Regions from separate parts of the Rhizobium sp. BK176 genome, predicted to be linked through region 1. Evidence: predicted binding sites of a transcription regulator. Region 1 holds the regulator's gene; each other region holds the start of a gene.
What was found. The regulator LexA, encoded in region 1, represses DNA repair genes until DNA is damaged. The targets are predictions, from matches to a motif close to TGTTCNNNNTGTGTTCNG.
Positions count from the first base shown of each region.

Region 2: the regulator LexA is predicted to act here: its motif matches at 1,525-1,542, upstream of FHT76_RS01015 (ImuA family protein).
Region 3: the regulator LexA is predicted to act here: its motif matches at 1,700-1,717, upstream of FHT76_RS21970 (ribonuclease T2 family protein).

Region 1 covers NZ_JANUBV010000021.1:38,614-41,890, reverse strand. Annotated here, with positions in the region: gene FHT76_RS34245 (VOC family protein) at 1-634, opposite strand, end outside; gene lexA (transcriptional repressor LexA) at 835-1,551, shown strand; gene FHT76_RS34235 (ComEC/Rec2 family competence protein) at 1,532-3,277, opposite strand, start outside.
Region 2 covers NZ_JANUBV010000001.1:159,020-162,296, reverse strand. Annotated here, with positions in the region: gene FHT76_RS01020 (DNA polymerase Y family protein) at 1-782, opposite strand, end outside; gene FHT76_RS01015 (ImuA family protein) at 700-1,458, opposite strand; gene FHT76_RS01010 (hypothetical protein) at 1,753-1,920, shown strand; gene FHT76_RS01005 (hypothetical protein) at 2,264-2,455, shown strand; gene FHT76_RS01000 (DUF429 domain-containing protein) at 2,424-3,209, opposite strand.
Region 3 covers NZ_JANUBV010000007.1:219,341-222,617, reverse strand. Annotated here, with positions in the region: gene FHT76_RS21980 (DMT family transporter) at 1-627, opposite strand, end outside; gene FHT76_RS21975 (alpha/beta hydrolase) at 644-1,573, opposite strand; gene FHT76_RS21970 (ribonuclease T2 family protein) at 1,731-2,468, shown strand; gene FHT76_RS21965 (hypothetical protein) at 2,544-3,277, shown strand, end outside.

The sequences.
Region 1 (3,277 bases):
TCACACCAAAGGCCTCGTTGATCACCGTCAGGCCGTGCGCCGCGGCGCGCACAAATGGCGCAAACGCCTTTGGGTCCGGCGCGCCAAGAACGATCTCCGCGATCCCGCCCACGCCATTTGGGTGCACTTGCAGCGCCCTTCGATCGGCAGGCAGCGGATTGACCCTCTGGCAGGTGAAAAAAAAGAAATCAGGTGCGCGCAGGTCAACTGCGAACGCGAGTTTGAATGCAGCAATGGCTTCCGAGCCGTCGGGCATCTTCATCGGCCGCTCGAACTGCAGCATCTCACCGCCGTTGATCTTCTCCGCAAGGAATCTAGCGTGGTCGCGGTCGGCGTCCCCCGTCGCGAAGACAACTGCGGACAGTCCATCCTCGCCGCATCGAAACCGAAAGGCACGGTCACGCGCGGTGAAGACGTTGCCCTTCCTCGCCGACGCCTCGTGCAGTTCGAGGCTGGCGACGCCCAGCGGCTCCAGATAAGTTTCGTCGGCGAAGAAGATACAGGCGTTCTCTGTTCCGAACGGGTGCCGCGCATCTGGCGCGACGGTGAATCCCAGCATTCCGAGGCGCTCGCGCGCAAGCCTGATGTTGGACACCGGCAGCACAATGTGGTCCAGCGGATGTGCTTCGCTCATGGCAAACTCCCCGGGGATTTGCGAAGATGTGCGCCGGGCAAGAGAACAATGCAACCCCCTTCTCCGCATTCACTCAAAAGCGACGCAAAAACTGAACAAGTTGCAGGCAAGTTTTACGAAAATTTAGGTACTTGCAGAACACATATGGAACATATAGTGTCTGTTCTGGCTTTGTTTCACAACTCTGGGGTTCAACTTCGATGCTGACGCGCAAGCAACAGGAGCTTCTTCTCTTCATTCACGAACGAATGAAGGAGTCCGGTGTCCCCCCATCTTTCGACGAAATGAAGGACGCTCTCGATCTCGCGTCGAAGTCGGGCATCCACCGCCTGATTACGGCGCTGGAAGAACGCGGCTTCATTCGCCGACTGCCGAATCGAGCCCGCGCTTTGGAGGTCATCAAGCTGCCAGAGGCATATAATCCCAGTCTCCAGCCGCGCCGCGGTTTCTCGCCGAGCGTGATCGAGGGCAGCCTTGGCAAACCTCAACCGGTGGCGCCGCCAAAGCCGGCCGCGCATGCGGACAATGGCAATTCGGCCTCTGTACCTGTTATGGGGCGGATCGCTGCAGGCGTGCCAATTTCTGCAATCCAGAACAATACGCACGACATCACGGTTCCGGCCGACATGCTTGGCCCAGGCGAGCATTATGCGCTCGAGGTGAAGGGAGACTCGATGATCGAGGCCGGCATCTTCGACGGCGATACGGTGATTATCCGCAACGGCAGCACCGCCAACGCCGGCGACATTGTTGTCGCACTTGTCGATGACGAGGAAGCAACCCTCAAGCGCTTCCGCCGCAAGGGCGCTTCGATCGCGCTTGAAGCTGCGAACCCGGCTTATGAAACGCGTATTTTCGGACCCGATCGCGTCAAGGTTCAGGGCAAGCTGGTCGGCCTCATTCGCCGCTATCACTAAAGACAGGCGGCTCTCCGTCGAAGGTGCCGCTTCGCCAATTGTATGCCCGATGCCGCATCCAGGGCCGGTCAAGTGTCGTATAGGCCGTCGTCACGACAGGCGTTCCCTGTTCGTCTATTCGTATCTCTGCCGCACCCGAGCGGCGCAAGGTTTCGCCCGTGAACAACAATGCACCTGACCGGCATTCGTTTGCGCGCAGACGAGCGGGCGTAACGACGATGTCGGCGGTGTCGCAGGCAGCGCCGACGTAGGCGGGATCTTCGATGATCGTCAGAACGTAGCCGCTGTCGTGCGCCGCTGTGCACCAAGCGCCTTTCAGGCAGACGAAACGGTTCTCAACGCCTCTCGCAACGACCTGCCGCAACGCGTTGCGAGCGTTATGCAATTCGTCGGCCGAGAGCCTCCGAGGCTTGCCGTCGCCGTCTCGCCGGCGGACTGGTTTGACACCCTCTATCAGGAGCGGCGGCCGGGCTTGCTCCGCAACCAGAGCCCTTCGCCATTGGTCGAAAATGAAGTCGGGTGGGCGCGTCCGGTTGGAAGCAATAACCTGATTGTCGACAATCGCGACGAGACCGCCATCCTCGGCAATGATGAAATCTGGCGCCGGTCTGGACGGCGCGAGCACAACGAGCAGAGTTGCCAACGCGATCGCAACAGCGCCGAGGTACCGCAGTCTGGTGCGCAGAAGCGCAAGCACGAGGAAGCCTGCGACGGCGACAGGAAAGTACCAAACCGGCAATCGGCCGATATCGACGTTGCCGCCCCATCCCGAGACCATCTTTGCAATGGCGATCACAATTTCGAGCCCGAAGCCGGCGATTTTCCAGGGAACGATATCGAGGCCAAACGGCGTCAGCAGCATCGCGAACATGCCCATAGGCATCACCACGAAGGAGATTACCGGCATGGCCATGAGATTTGCGGGCAATCCATAAGCGCTGAGCCGATGGAAATGTTCGACTGCAAAGAGCGCGGTCGAGAAGCCTCCGATCATTGAGGAAAGGAGGATGCCAGCAAAGAAGCGTGCGACAAAAACTACGGGCTTCACTGCCCTGACTTGCAGCAAGGGATGTTCGCGCGCGGCTCGCTTCGACCACATCGCATAACCGGCAACCAGCGCAAGAGTCGCCGCAAATGACATCTGGAAGCTCGCGCCTAGCGCCTCGGATGGAGACAAGAGCAGAATCACCCAAGCCGATAGGGCAATGTTGCGCAGACTGATTGACGGCCTGTCGAAGAATACAGCGGCCAGCATGATCGCCATCATGATGAAGGCTCGCTCTGCCGAGACCGCAAAGCCCGAGATCATGTAATAGGCTGTCAGGGCGACGAGCGCGCCAGCAGCTGCAATCTTCTTGGTCGGGTACGCCTGCGTAACGGATGGAAACAGGCTCAGCAGTTGGCGTAGGCCGACGAAGAAGATACCCGCGGAGAGCGCCATGTTGAGACCGGAGATTGCCACGATATGCGCCAGACCCGCCTGTCGCAGCGCGTCGGTGGTTTCCCGCGAGATCGCGCGCCGCTCGTCGGTGACAAGCGACGCCGCAAAGGCGCCGGTGTCGCCCGGCAGGATTCCACGGATGCGGTCTCCAATTCCGCTTCGAAGACCATCCAGCCAGTTGGCTCCGCGCTCCGAAATCGATGGTGTGCCGACCGCTGGCGGCATTGAAACGCTTGGCGAACCATAAAAGAAACCGTTCGCGCCAATCTCGTCGAAATAGGCGCT
Region 2 (3,277 bases), on a different contig from region 1:
TTCGCGATGGTTTCGGCAGCGGCGATCGGCTCGGAGAATGGCCGGAACACCTCTACGAGTCCGGCTGTCCTGATCGGCTCTATCGGCTCGGCGGTCCGCCCGAAAATCTGGTCGAGCCGTCGGCCTGGTTCGGGGCCGAAACGGAGCGTGAGCGGCGCGCGCGGCATGGCGGAGAGTTCGCCGACTGTCTCGACGCCGAGAACGCGCAGGCCCTGGACGGTCTCGGCGGGAAGCCTGAGGCAATGGATGGGAAGACCGGTCACAGCGCGCGCGATCTGGCCGGAAGGAACGACGGTCGTTTCTTCTCGTGACAGACGCGCCAACGCATGGGCAGCGCCCCAGGTGTCGGCGACGGCGGCGCGGGCAGTCAGGCCACGGGCGCGAAGGCGGTTCACGAGACCGGATATCAGCAGTTCCTCGCCGCCCTGCAGGTGGTCGGCACCTTCCGTATCCATGGCGATACCGTCGGTGCCATCCACGGAAACGACCGGGCTGTAGTGCCGCAGCGCCCAGAGCGCGAGGCGTTCCAGTGCGGCGGCGTCTTCCTGCGGAGCGGCATCGATCATCGCGAGGTTGGAGATCATCGCCTGCGCCTTGCTCGCGGGCATGCCGATCCTGAGTCCCACGCGAAGCGCGGCCTTGTCGGCGGCGGATATCCAGCGCTTGGACCCGCTTCGCGATACGATGACCAGTGGCTGGTCAGCCGGAACGGCTTCGTTGCCATGGCTCCGCACCTTGTCGGTGGCCAGATAGGGGAAGAAAACTGACACGACCCTTGGCATCGCAGGCTCCTAACTCAAACTCGGCACACTCGCCCGCCTTCACTCTCATCAGCTCCGCCAGCCATCTCGCCCGTCCTATGCCCGCGACAGGCAGCTCCTCGGATGGCAGGACACTCACCCGCCAGCGCGTCGCGGAAGCGGTGGGCTGTCCGTAATCGGAAGCCTCCGCCTGCCTGCGCCAGCGCCGGAGCGCGATCCCCATCGTCCCGGTCTTCTCGGCCGCCAGCTGCAGGCGTCTCGAGGCTGTCATCGGCAGCCGGACAAGTTCGGCGACAACAGCACCGAGGCCACCAAATGCGAGTCCTTCCTCGAAGGCGGCAAGAACGTCCTCTTCCTTGTTTGCCTCGCAGAAAACGACGCGGTCAGGGTGAAGTCCGGCCTGGGCGATGGCGGGAAAGAAGAGGTCGGGCCTCGTCAAGCACCAGAGAACCTTGCCTGTCGTTCTGGCGGCAATGCCGGCGACGAACAGGGCTGCGGCGGCACCGTCCACGGTTCCCGCACCACCGCCAGACACCTCGTGCAACGCGCCGAAGGCAAGGCCGCCGCCTGGAAGGTGCCGATCGATCTCGTCGACGCCGAAGGGCAGCGTGTTGGCTTTCCGCGATGCGGTCCCCTCAAGAAGGGCGATGCGCTCGCGAAGTTCGTTCAGGACCTCCGGTGTCCGGACGTGCGTCATGATTCACGGACCTCCTGAGGCTCGCGTTGGACTGATTTAACAGGCTTCATACCTGGAAAATGTTGATGTTCTCTTTCTGTTCCTCCTTTTTGAGTGTGGAGTCAAGAGAGGTTTGGCATGCATCCAAGGTGTGGAACAACGCCATTCTGCCGAATAAATAAGCGGAATCAAGGATGTAAGCAAGTTTGCGTAAGTGACCGAACTGGCGGGAAATTTACGCAGGGTGGTCCCCACTGCGATTGTAGGTTTCCGCGAGGATGTGTAAAACTGGGGCCAGTCAACAGAGGGATGACGTTGTCCGATCAAGACTACGATCCAGAGCGGCCGGTATACCTTCGGATTGGCGACTGGCATCCATCAGAGGTTTCGCGCAACTACGCAACCGGGGACACCGAGGCGGGCGTCTCCGTGTACGACCTAGCGCCTGACGGTTCGATCGTCGTTCCATCGGAGGGAGAATGATCGTTTGAAGACCTGTCGAGCCGACTGAAGCTCGATCAGCCGCGGCATCTCGTCCAAGGCGATTGGGTCGGATGCGGCGGCGAAGGAGAGCCGATCCTCAAAAACCTGGTCAAGGTCGGTCTATGGCCGCAAGACCTTCCGGCAGGCTTCAAGTCCTCCATGGCGGATATCGAGGGTGAGACCCTTGTCGCGATCGAGGACGTGCCGGAGTCGGGGGACGCTGCGTTTCGTTCGCGCTTCGCGATCTAGGAGCGGTCGCGGATGAAATTTATTCGCACCTCCTGCGAACAAGCCGGCGATTGGTTGGCCATAGTAGGGATAGACCTCATCTAGGAGCCGTCCCATGTCACCTCGCCTCACCGTCCGCCGTCTCGAAGCCATCGTGGAAGCCCTGACCGCCAGGACGGCGGGTGACTTGGATATCGAGGACGAAGGAGCGCCAACACGGGACGACTACGAGGCAGCCTTGGACTGGGCTCTCGCGGAGATCGGAAGCCGGAAGACTAAGAGCGCTCGACCCGTGGTATCCAGATAGCCGAGACTGCGTCACCGAACGGCACCGCCCTGCCCTCGAGCGCCATGATCCCGATCCAGACGCAGACGACGGCATCGAGCGTGTCTTCGAATGCCTTCAGCTGATGTCCCCGTGCGGTGGCATCAGGAAGCGGCAGCGCTTCCGTCACGCCGTCGACCTGAGCCTCCAGCAGTCGGACGATGGTCCGCCATTGCTCGATGACCAGCGCCTTGCGCTCGGCGGGCGTCTTGTCCCGCCAGTATTTGCGGATTTTTCCGACCTTGTATGGAAGCCTATCCGGCGCGTCGGCGAGTTCGACAAGCGCCGGGTGTGGATAGACCTCGATGACGCCCCGCTCGGAAATCTCCGTGGTCAGGAGCGGGTAGCCAGCGGCCCTCAGTCCTTTCGCCAGCGCCTCGCCGATCTTGCCTGGTCGTTCGGAGTTGGGGCTGTGGGTTCCTGCGTTGCGGCCGCCATATGCAAATGAGACGGCCTGGTCGGAGGCTCTGCGGTCGACGATCGGCTCGTGGGAGAGCGGCATGTCCACGGCCACCAGGTCGACCGCGCATCCGGCAATGGCCTCGGCGGCGCATAGAAGCGAAGCCATGTCGGGTGACGAGCCACGTGCGCGTTCGAGTGTCTTCGGCATACCGAAAAAAGCATAGGACGGGGCGACGGCGACGAGTCTCCAACGCCCTCCATCGGAGACGGCCAGCGCGACGCCGCTGGGTTCCTTTTCCGTCCATGCCGCGTCGATTCCAAGAACTGCGCGCAAGCTATCCCCATCCGCAAGTCGACGAAAAAGTCTAGGAGTTCACGTTCTCTCGCAAGCAATAAGGCCCG
Region 3 (3,277 bases), on a different contig from region 1:
GCTGCCGAGCGCGAGCAGAATGGCGCAGAACAATAGACCCCAGATGCCCATCTGAAACTGCATCGCCCACGGGTCTTCCCGGTGTGAAAGCACGCGTGTCATCAAGGCGAAGATGGCAATGCAAAAGGCGCTGACGACGGGCAGAAGCGCCACGTACCCTACCTCTTGAAAGCTTGGCTGAATGATCAGCATTGCTCCGAAGAAGCCGACGCCGCAAGCGGTGTAGCGGCGCCAACCGATCGTCTCCTTGAGGAAGATGCTGCTCAGGATCGTCAATATGATCGGCTCGACGAAGAAGATCGCGATAGCGTCGGCAACCGGCATGTACTTCAGCGTCGTGACAAAGGAGACCATCGAGATCGTTATGATGGCGCCGCGGATGGCATGAAAGATGTTGGCGCGCCACGAGAAGCCCTTCCAGCTTCCGCGCCAGACAACGATCGGCAGCATGCAGAGGGCCTGGACAACAAACCGAGCGCCTGTGATTTCCGCCGCGGGAATCGTCGCGATCGCAAGCTTGGAGAAGATGTCGATGATCGGCGATACGAGCACCGATAGGAACATCAGCAGAATGCCGGTCGAAACCTCTGAAGCAGAAACGGGACGGGAAGAAATACCATGGCTCATCGCGAAATCCTTCGGTTCAGGATCTCGCGATCGCTTCGTCGCACCAGTCGGCGAATGCGGCGATGGCCGCGTCCGCTCCAATTTCATTCAGCGTTTCGTGGCGCATGTCCTGATATATCTGTGTCGTGATACGGGAGAAGCCATGCGCTTTCAAATGGTTTGAAAGCCAGATCACCGCTTTTCCGCCATCCGTCGCCGGATCCTGCCCGCCACCAACAAGATGGATCGGTGTCTGCTTCGGCAGACGGTCCAGATGCGGCGTTTGCGGCGCGCGAAACGTCAGTTCGAAAATATCGAGCCAGAGGGAAACGGAGGCATCGAAGCCGCACAGCGGGTCGGCGATATACTTGTCGACCTCGACAGGGTCGCGGCTTAACCAGTCGAACTCCGTTCGACGATTGGCAATGGACTTTCCCCAAGTGCCGAAGGTGAGCTTCGGCAAAATGCCGCTTGGCACATCGGAGCCCTTCAAGGCCCGTTCGGCCAGCAGGATCGCTTGTGCTGCCCGCCCTGCGACGCCTGGGCTAAAATTGGAGTTCCAGACGGCGACGGCGTCATATTTCTCGGGATGGGTCACAGCAGCGTTCAGCGCGATGAGACCTCCCATCGAATGCCCGAAAACGATGACTGGCAGGCCGGGATACTGTGCCACAGCGCGGTCGCGTACGGCAGAGACGTCATCGATCACCTGCCTGACACCATCGCGGCGGGCAAAGCGTCCGATCGGAGCATCCGCAGCAGTCGTCTCGCCATGTCCACGGTGATCGAAGGCAAAGACATGATAACCACGCGTCGCCATCGCCGCCGCAAAACCGGCGTAGCGCTTGGAATGCTCGGCCAACCCATGGGAGACAACGATAATTCCGCGTGCCTCGGATTGTGCCGCTTCATGATGAAAGCCGAGCGAGGCGTTCGCCGTTTCAAGGCGTTGCGTATCTGCAAACATCAAATCCTCCCGTCTGCGCGAGAAGATCAGATCGTCCGCGAAATGCAACACATCCCAATATTTATGCGACTGGATTTTAGCACCCTAGGGATTGAGGGTTGTGAAAACAGACCCACCATGATTTCTTGTTCATGAATTGTTCCTGGGAGGGATGAAGATGAGCAATCCATTTCTGCGCACGGCTTTATTCCTGATTGCGATCACGACTGCTGGCACCGCTGGAGCCCAGGATGCGGGTGGAAGGACACGCTTCATTTTGGCAGCCAGCTGGCAACCGGCCTTCTGTGAAACCAACCAGCGCAAGCCGGAATGCAGCAGTCAGACCAAGGACAGGTTTGATGCGACCAATTTCTCGCTGCACGGGCTTTGGCCGATGCGCAAGGACTATTGTGATGTCTCGGGCACGCTGCGGACCGCGGACAAGGAAGGTAACTGGAAGAAACTGCCTGAGGTAGAGCTTTCGGCGGAGACCAAAGCCGCGCTTGAGAAGGCGATGCCTGGAACGCAATCCGGGCTGGAGCGCCATGAGTGGATCAAACACGGTACTTGCACAAAGATGAGTGCCGACGACTATTTTGCGACGTCGGTTCGCCTCATCGATCAGCTGAACGCCTCTGCTGTCCGCGATCTTTTCGCTGCCAACATCGGCAAGCCGCTGACGGCGGAGGCGATCAAGGCTGCGTTCGACAAGAGCTTCGGCCCGGGCGCCGGCGATCGGGTCAAGATGAGTTGTCGGCGCGCCGGCGGCGGAGGCCGTGTCATTGACGAGCTCACGATCGGCCTGTCGGAGGACGCCACCTCGAATGACGGAGCGAGCCTGCGCGACCTCATTCAAGGGGCAGGGCGAACCTCGTTCGGCTGCGATCAGGGCGTCGTGGACGCTGCTGGGTTTTAGTGTTTTTGCTCATGTAGCCGAATATTAATCGGATTGGATTAATGTCTGGCCGCTGTTTGCTGGGGCGAGTGCGGAATGGATGCAGTTCTATCGCGAGCCGACTTGAAGGTCTTGCCTGACAGCAGGCCATTTCTGCGCACCTTTCTCACAGTCTACATCACAGGGCTTGCCATTGTTCTGTTCGATCTCGCCGACGGGGTGTTGTTCCTCGGTGATCTCGATGACCAGATGCGTGAGTTGCAGATCCGGTATCTGATGTCGCCGGATGGTCGGTGGTTCGATCTTACGCTGCCGTTCATTTCAATGCCCGAAGCTTACGTTTCGCCCTGGTCGAGATTGATCGATCTACCTTACGCGGCAATAGCGACGTTGCTGCGGCCGTTCATGCCCATCGATCAGGCTATCTCCTTCTCTTTCCGCATCTGGCCGCCGTTGATGCTCGCCCTTTTCTGCCTGCCGGTTGCGTCCACCGTGAAACGGTTGATGGCCGATCAGCCGACGTCGCGCTTGTCGTCGTTGCTGATGTTGATGCTGATGACAATTCTCATGGCGGTTGCCGTGTTCGAATTCTCGCCGGGCCGCATTGACCACCACGATGGCCAACTGGTCGCGATGATGCTTATGGTGTCCGGTCTTGTTCGCTGGGATCAGTTGGGCGGCGCGCTCGTGGGGGGCGCTGCGGCGCTCTCCATCGTCATCGGACTGGAATGCCTGCCGCTGGTCGTTGTTGCCTACGCCGGGCTGGTCCTCTGCTACATTGCCGGCGTCAGGGATGCGCGGGCGATGATTATTGCCAGCGGTCCCGCAAT